Regions from separate parts of the Amycolatopsis sp. NPDC041971 genome, predicted to be linked through region 1. Evidence: riboswitches for the same ligand, from Rfam matches in the RefSeq annotation. Region 1 holds a riboswitch; the other holds the start of a gene.
The links. A riboswitch is a leader RNA that binds a small molecule or an ion and turns the genes downstream of it on or off. The one in region 1 is predicted to bind glycine.

Region 1 (4,416 bases):
CCGCCCGTACCGCGCCAGGTCCAGCTTCGGATCCGCCGCGAACTTCGCCGCGACACCGTCGATGGCCTGCGCGATCGACAGCGCCATCACGTCCGCCGCGAATTCGCCGAAAGCGCCTTCCTGCTGCCCCTGTCGCAGCTGACGTTCGAGCCGGCCGGTCCGGAACTCCTCGACGAGCGGCGCCGACATGAACCAGCCCTCGGCGTCCGAACCGCTCGAAGCCATCTCGACCATGACCCGCACCAGCTCCGGGTACGAGCCGAGGAACGCGATCTCCGACTCGATGTAGCCGCGCAGCAGCCCGGCCCGGTCGGTCGTGCCTTGGATCCGATCCTCGAGGAACTTGTCCTTCATGCCGGTCGCGGTGGTGACCACGGCCTGCATCAGGCCTGCCTTGTTGGTGAAGTGGTAGGAGATGATCCGGGTGCTGGACAGCCCGGCCCGCTCCTTGATCTTCGCGAACGACGTCTTGTGGTAGCCGAGGTCGGAGATCGTCGCGATCGTGGCCCCGATGAGCTGGGCCCGGCGGGCCGCCTCGGTGACCGACAGCCCCAGCTCCGCCTGAACCTCTTGCATGGCGCTTTGGGTGGAGGGATTTACTTGCATGAGTAAAAAATAACACGACCGAGTAAAAGTGGCAAAGGTGCGGCCGAATGGGGGGCCATGCTCGACAAGCCTCAAGAAGAGCTTGAGGCCGACCGCGCGTCGCGTTGACCGGTTTGCCGGACGCGCTTACCGTCAATGGAGGTAAATCGCCAAGATGTGATTCGGGTGTCTGGGGCATCCCTCTTGACGATGAACTCCGGTGCGGGCTCACGTGGGTCCGCGCGGCTTTGTTCGCCGGCCGCCAGGCCGGGCGAGGGGAGGCATGGCGTGGTCGAGGCTGGTAGCCCTCAAGAGCCGCTCGTTCCGGTCGCTGACGGCGAGCAGGGCGAGCTGTTTCCCGATTCTTCCCTTCCGGACGAACTCGTCGGTTACCGCGGTCCCGCCGCCTGTCAGATCGCCGGGATCACCTACCGGCAGCTCGACTACTGGGCCCGTACGAAGCTGGTCGCGCCGAGTATCCGCACGGCGCACGGTTCCGGTTCGCAGCGGCTCTACTCGTTCAAGGACATCCTCGTCCTGAAGGTCGTCAAGCGGCTGCTGGACACCGGTGTCTCACTGCAGAACATCCGCGTCGCCGTCGACCACCTGCGCCTGCGCGGCGTCCGTGACCTCGCCAAGGTCACCCTGTTCTCCGACGGCACCACCGTCTACGAGTGCACCTCGCCCGAAGAGATCGTCGATTTGCTCCAAGGCGGGCAGGGTGTCTTCGGGATCGCGGTCAGCGGCGCGATGCAGGAGATCAGCGGCACGATCCACGAGTTCCCGGCCGAGCGGGCCGACGGCGGCGTGGTCGAAACGGTCACGCCGGACGAGCTCACGCAGCGCCGTAACGCACGTCGCACCGGCTGATCATGAGGCCGCGCGGGCGGCAGGGTAGGCTCACTTCCGCGGTCGACGAATCCGCGCGGGAGAGACCGAGCCGATAACCGTTGAGCTCGGCGCCGAAGGAGCAAGTCCTCCCCGGAACCTCTCAGGCACCCTGGACCGCGCGGAAGAGACGCCTCTGGAAAGTGGTTCGCCAGGTCACAGCCTGGCGGCCCCGCCGACGGTGCAAGCCCGGCTCAACACTCGGGCGAAACTCTCAGGCGCCCCCACGGGGGTACGGACAGAGTGGGGAGGGCCAGGGACGAATCCGTCCCGGCCCCACCCCCGCGTCTTGGGAGGTTCCCGATGGAGCCCGTTTCACTGGCCGCTCTCGAATCCGGAACCCCGTTCGCGGACCGGCACATCGGTCCCGGCACCGAAGAGCTCGCGCGCATCCTCGACGTCGTCGGCGTCGCCTCCCTGGACGAGCTCGCCGAGCGGGCCGTTCCCGCGTCACTGCGGGAATCCGCGACGCCGCCGGAGCTGCCGCCGCCCGCCACCGAGACCGGCGCGCTCGCCGAACTCCGCGCGCTGGCCGCGCGCAACCGGCCGATGGTCCAGATGATCGGGCTCGGCTACCACGACACCGTGACCCCGCCGGTGATCCGCCGGAACGTGCTGGAGAGTCCGGCCTGGTACACCGCGTACACGCCGTATCAGCCGGAGATCTCGCAGGGCCGCCTCGAAGCGCTGCTCAATTTCCAGACCATGGTCGCCGATCTGACCGGCTTGTCGATCGCGAACGCGTCGATGCTGGACGAGGCGACCGCCGCGGCGGAGGCGATGACGCTGGTCCGCCGGGCGGGCAAGACGAAGTCGGCCCGGTTCGTGGTCGACGAGGACACCCTTCCGCAGACGATCGAGGTCCTGCGCACCCGCGCCGAACCGCTCGGCATCGAGCTGGTGACCGCGGATCTGTCCCAGGGCATCACCGGACTGGGGCTCGGCGGCGACTTCTTCGGGGTGCTGCTGTCGTACCCGGGCGCGTCGGGCGTCGTCCGCGAATGGGACCACACCATCGCCGAGGCCAAGGCGCTGGGCGCGGCGGTGGTGATGGCCGCGGATCCACTGGCACTGACGCTGCTGCGGTCGCCCGGTGAACTCGGCGCCGACGTCGCGATCGGGTCGACGCAGCGATTCGGTGTCCCGATGGGCTTCGGCGGGCCGCACGCGGCGTACCTCGCCGTCCGGCAAGGGCTCGAACGGCAGCTGCCCGGCCGGCTGGTCGGGGTGTCGAAGGACGCCGACGGCGCACCCGCGTACCGGCTCGCGTTGCAGACCCGCGAGCAGCACATCCGCCGCGAGAAGGCGACGAGCAACATCTGCACCGCCCAGGTGCTGCTGGCGGTGATCGCGTCGATGTACGCGGTGTACCACGGTCCCGAAGGCCTGCGCGCCATCGCGAACCGCGCGCACCGGATGGCCACCGTGCTCGCGGCGGGGCTCGCCGAAAGCGGTGTCGACGTCGTGCACTGCGAGTTCTTCGACACCGTGATGGTCGCCGTCCCCGGCCGCGCGACGGGCATCGTCGCCACCGCCCGGGAACTCGGGGTCAACCTGCGGCTCGTCGACGCGGACCATGTCGCCGCAGCCTGTGACGAGACGACGACCCGGGAACACCTTTCCCTGGTGTGGAAAGCTTTCGGGGCCTCGGTGTCCGATGTGGACTTACTCGACGCGGACACCGCGGACGGTTTCCCGCCGGACCTGCGCCGCACCAGTGCTTACCTGACGCATCCGGTCTTCCACGCGCACCGCTCGGAGACGGCGCTGCTCCGGTACCTGAGGGCGTTGTCCGACAAGGACGTCGCGCTCGACCGGAGCATGATCCCGCTCGGCTCCTGCACGATGAAACTCAACGCCACGGCCGAGATGGAACCGATCACCTGGCCAGAGTTCGCGAGTCTGCACCCGTTCGCGCCCGCCGAGGACGCGGCCGGACTGCTCACGATCGTGAAAGACCTCGAGCGGTGGCTCGCCGGCATCACCGGCTACGACGCGGTCTCCCTGCAGCCGAACGCCGGAAGCCAGGGCGAGTTCGCCGGGCTGCTGGCGATCCGCGCCTATCACCGCGAACGCGGGAACGCGGCACGTGACGTCTGCTTGATCCCGTCCAGCGCGCACGGCACGAACGCGGCCAGCGCGGTCATGGCGGGGATGCGCGTGGTCGTGGTGAAATGCGACGACGAAGGTAACATCGACCTCGGCCACCTCAGGTCCACGGTGGACGATCACGCGGACGACCTCGCCGCGATCATGATCACCTACCCCTCGACGCACGGCGTCTACGAAGACACCGTTCGCGAGGTCTGCGCGCTGGTGCACGACGCGGGCGGCCAGGTGTACGTCGACGGCGCGAACCTGAACGCGCTGATCGGGGTCGCGCAGTACGGGAAGTTCGGCGCCGACGTCTCCCATCTGAACCTGCACAAGACCTTCTGCATCCCGCACGGTGGCGGCGGACCGGGCATCGGGCCGATCGGCGTGCGCGCGCATCTGGCGCCGTACCTGCCGAACCACCCGCTTCAGCCGGGCGCCGGCCCGGCCACCGGCGTGGGCCCGATCAGCGCCGCGCCGTGGGGGAGCGCGTCGATCCTGCCGATCTCCTGGGCCTACGTCCGGATGATGGGAGCCGACGGGTTGCGGCGCGCGACCCTGACCGCGGTCGCGAACGCCAACTACGTCGCCAAACGTCTCGCCGGGCACTACCCGGTGCTGTACTCCGGCCACGAGGGACTCGTGGCGCACGAATGCATCCTCGATCTCCGCGCGATCACCAAACGGACCGGCGTCACCGTCGACGACGTGGCCAAACGGCTGGCCGACTACGGCCTCCACGCGCCGACGATGTCCTTCCCGGTCGCCGGAACGCTCATGGTCGAGCCCACCGAGAGCGAGAACCTCGGCGAACTCGACCGGTTCTGCGACGCGATGATCGCGATCCGC
Region 2 (4,416 bases), on a different contig from region 1:
CCCGGCTTGGCGAGACCGAGCAGGGCGTTGAGGTTCGCGCCGTCGACGTAGACCTGGCCGCCCGCGTCGTGCACGATCTTGGCCAGCTCGTCGATGCCGTGCTCGTAGACACCGTGCGTGGACGGGTACGTGACCATGATCGCGGACAGCGTGTCGCGGTTGGTCTCGACCTTGGCACGCAGGTCGTCGAGATCGACGTTGCCCTCGGCGGTGCACTTGACCACAACGACGCGCATGCCCGCCATGACCGCGGAAGCGGCGTTCGTGCCGTGCGCGGACGACGGGATCAGGCAGACCTCGCGTTCGGCCTGACCGTTGGCGTGGTGGTACGCGCGGATCGCGAGCAGTCCGGCGAGTTCGCCCTGGCTACCGGCGTTCGGCTGCAACGACACCTTGTCGTAACCGGTGACCTCGGCCAGCCAGCTCGAAAGCTGCTCGACGAGGACGTGGTAGCCCTCGGCGTCCTCGACCGGGGCGAACGGGTGGATACCCGCGAACTCGCGCCAGCTGATCGGCTCCATCTCGGTGGTGGCGTTGAGCTTCATCGTGCAGGAGCCGAGCGGGATCATGCCGCGGTCGAGCGCGTAGTCGAGGTCGGACAGGCTGCGCAGGTAGCGCAGCATCGCGGTCTCGGAGCGGTGCGAGTGGAAGACCTCGTGCGTGAGGTACTCGCTCTCGCGCTGCAAGCCGGCGGGCAGCGCCTGGGCCTCGGCTGCCGGAGTGTCGACGCCGAACGCGTTGAGCACCTTCGCGATGATCGCGGGCGTGGTGACCTCGTCGACGGCGACGCGGACGTGGTCGGCGTCGACCGGGCCGAGGTTGATCCCGTTCTCGCGCGCGACCGCGACGACCGCTTCGGCCTGTCCGGGCATGCGGGCGAGGACGGTGTCGAAGAAGCCCTCGTGGACGACCTCGACGCCGCCCGCGCGCAGAGCATCAGCCAAGCCAGCGGTCAGCTCGTGGACGCGGGTCGCGATGCGCTTGAGGCCGTCCGGACCGTGGTACACCGCGTACATCGCGGCGAGCACGGCGGGCAGCACCTGCGCCGTGCAGATGTTGGAGGTCGCCTTCTCGCGGCGGATGTGCTGCTCGCGGGTCTGCAGGGCGAGGCGGTACGCGGGGTTGCCGTCGGCGTCGACCGAGACCCCGACGAGGCGGCCTGGCAGCGAACGCTCGAGCCCGGCGCGGACGGCCATGTAGCCGGCGTGCGGCCCGCCGTAACCGAGCGGGACGCCGAAGCGCTGGGTGGAACCGGCGGCGATGTCGGCGCCGAACTCACCCGGCGCGGTGATCAGTGTGAGGGCGAGCAGGTCGGCGGCGACGGTGTACAACGCGCCCGCGGCCTTCGCGGTCTCGGAGATGGCGGAGTAGAAGCCCGCGCCGCGCAGCACGCCGGAAGCACCCGGGTACTGGACGACGACGCCGAAGAACTCGTCCGGCAAGCCGGTGAGCAGGTCACGGACCTCGACCTCGACGCCCATGGCCTCGGCGCGGGTGCGGACGACGGCGATGGTCTGCGGCAGGCACTCGGCGTCGAGGACCACCTTGTTCGACTTCGCCTTCGACACGCGGCGCATCAGCATGACGGCCTCGGCGACCGCGGTGGACTCGTCGAGCAAGGAGGCGTTCGCGGTGGTGAGACCGGCCAGCTCGGAGACCATGGTCTGGAAGTTGAGGAGCGCTTCGAGACGGCCCTGCGAGATCTCCGGCTGATACGGCGTGTACGCCGTGTACCAGGCCGGGTTCTCCAGCACGTTGCGGCGGATGACCGCCGGGGTGACCGTGTCGTGGAAGCCGAGGCCGATCATCTGCGTCATCGGCTTGTTGAGCGCGGCGAGCGCGCGAAGCTCGGCGATGGCGTCCTCTTCGGACGCGGCGGGGGGAAGCTCCAGGTCACGGGTGACCCGGATCGCGGACGGCACGGCGGCCTGCACCAGGGCGTCGAGGCTGCCATAGCCGACCTCGGCGAGCATCTTGGCCTGCTCGGACTCCGAGGGGCCGATGTGCCGGTCGTCGAAGGACGTACTGGTCAAGGGAGCTCCTTGGGTCAGGCGCCGGATAGACCGGTGCGCCGGGAACTCCCCCTCTGTCATGGCACCTGAGAGTTTCACCGCATGTGATGCGGCTTTCACCTTGGGTGAGGCGCACTTGCGCGCCTGCTTTCCAGAGTGGCCTCGCGGAAGCGGTAGTGAGTACCTGAGAGATTCCGGGGAGTTTGCTCCTTCGGTGCCCCACCACGTTCGTGAGGGCTCTCCCGCTCCAGCTCAACGGCCCTGTCTGTAGTTGTGCGCACACCGTACCTGGCGGGTTCGACGCGCGTCTACTTCCGCCCGACGACGTCACTCGGGACACGCGTGCTCGGAGCCGTAACTCGCGTGATCAGCGGCGGAACTCGCGAGTTACGGGTCTGATCACGGGAGTTACGGGTCTGATCACGCGAGTCACGCGTTCCTCTTTCGCGGTGATGGTGCCACCGGTCTCGGCGCATATGCGCGTCATCTCGAGGTCGCGACCATGGCGGAGCAACGCAGCTCAGCGGCCCGCCTCCCCAGCCACCGGGACGAGTGACGAGGCGGCCCAAGTCCGTGAAGGCCTCCTTGAGGGACCCTGGGTCCCTCAAGGAGGCCTTCACGGACAGCGCGAGCGCGTCACAGAGGGGTGACGTAGGCGCCCGAGATCCCGCCGTCCACCAGGAACTGCGAAGCAGTGATGAACGAGGCGTCGTCGCTGGCCAGGAAGGCGACGGCCGCGGCGATCTCCTCCGGCTCGGCGAACCGCCCGACCGGCACGTGCACCAGCCGCCGCGCGGCCCGCTCGGGGTCCTTCGCGAACAGTTCCTTCAGCAGCGGGGTGTTCACCGGACCCGGGCACAGCGCGTTGACCCGGATGTTCTCCCTCGCGAACTGGACGCCCAGTTCCCGGCTCATCGCCAGCACCCCGCCCTTGGAAGCGGTGTAGGAGATCTGCGAAGTCGCCGCGCCCATCACCGCGACGAACGACGCCGTGTTGATGATCGAGCCCTTGCCCTGCCGTTGCATATGCGGCAGCACGGCCTTGCAACACAGGTACACCGAGGTCAGGTTGACCTTCTGCACCCTCTCCCACGCGTCGATACCCGTGGTCAGGATCGAATCGTCCTCCGGCGGGGAGATGCCGGCGTTGTTGAACGCGACGTCGACCGACCCGAAAGTGTCCACTGTGGTCTGGAAGAGGGCATCGACCTGCTCGACATCGGTGACGTCGGCCTGCACGAACAGGCCGCCGACCTCGTCGGCCGCGGCTTTGCCCGCCTCGGCGGAGATGTCGCCGATGACGACCTTCGCGCCCTCGCTCGCCAGCCGCCGCGCGGTGGCGAGGCCGATGCCGCTGCTCCCGCCGGTGATGACCGCGACGCGGCCTTCGAAACGCTGCACCATTCAATCCTCCGTGCTGATGAAGACGTTCTTGGTCTCGGTGAAGGCGTCGACGGCGTCCGGACCGAGCTCGCGGCCGAGCCCGGACTGCTTGAACCCGCCGAACGGCGTCCAGTACCGGACGGACGAATGCGAGTTCACCGAAAGGTTCCCGGCTTCGACGCCACGCGCGACGCGGAAGGCGCGGCCGACGTCGCGAGTCCAGATCGAGCCGGACAGGCCGTACTCGGTGTCGTTGGCCATGGTCACCGCGTCCGCCTCCCCGTCGAACGGGAGCACCGCGACGACCGGGCCGAAGATCTCGTCCGAGGCCAGCGGATGCCGCAGATCCGGCGGGGTGACGACGGTCGGCGGGAACCAGTAGCCCGGCCCCAGCGGCGCGTTGCCCCGGAACGCCACCGGCGCGGCGTCGTCCACATAGGACGACACCTTCGCGAGGTGCCCCGCCGAGATCAGCGGCCCCATCTCGGTCACTTCCAGCCGCGGATCCCCCACCACCACACCGTTCACCGCGGGTTCCAGCAGCTCCATGAACTTCTCGTACACGCTCGACTGCACCAGGATCAGCGACCGCGCGCAGCAGTCCTGCCCCGCGTTGTCGAAGACGCCGTACGGCGCGGTGGCCGCGGCCTTCTCCAGGTCGGCGTCGGCGAAGACGATGTTCGCGTTCTTGCCGCCGAGCTCCAGCGTCACCCGTTTCACCCGCGCGGCACAGCCGGCCATGATCTGCTTGCCGACCTCGGTCGAGCCGGTGAACACCACTTTCCGCACCGCGGCGTGGTCCACGAACCGCTGGCCCACCACGGATCCCTTGCCGGGAAGTACCTGGAAGACGTCTTCGGGGATCCCCGCCTCACGGGCGAGTTCGCCGAGGCGGATCGCGGTCAGCGGAGTGAGCTCGGCGGGTTTCAGCACGACGGTGTTCCCGGCGGCGAGCGCGGGCGCGAATCCCCAGCCCGCGATGGGCATCGGGAAGTTCCACGGCACGATCACCCCGACCACG

Region 2: another riboswitch for glycine. It lies ahead of gcvP (aminomethyl-transferring glycine dehydrogenase); the one in region 1 lies ahead of gcvP (aminomethyl-transferring glycine dehydrogenase).

The regions. Positions count from the first base shown of each region.
Region 1 is NZ_JBVJCE010000036.1:2,469-6,884, reverse strand. Features, by position in the region: gene ACZ6DT_RS39745 (TetR/AcrR family transcriptional regulator) at 1-576, opposite strand, end outside; gene ACZ6DT_RS39740 (MerR family transcriptional regulator) at 874-1,455, shown strand; glycine riboswitch at 1,502-1,603, shown strand; gene gcvP (aminomethyl-transferring glycine dehydrogenase) at 1,777-4,416, shown strand, end outside.
Region 2 is NZ_JBVJCE010000023.1:164,035-168,450, reverse strand. Features, by position in the region: gene gcvP (aminomethyl-transferring glycine dehydrogenase) at 1-2,033, opposite strand, end outside; glycine riboswitch at 2,077-2,177, opposite strand; gene ACZ6DT_RS35405 (3-oxoacyl-ACP reductase) at 2,649-3,416, opposite strand; gene ACZ6DT_RS35400 (aldehyde dehydrogenase family protein) at 3,417-4,416, opposite strand, start outside.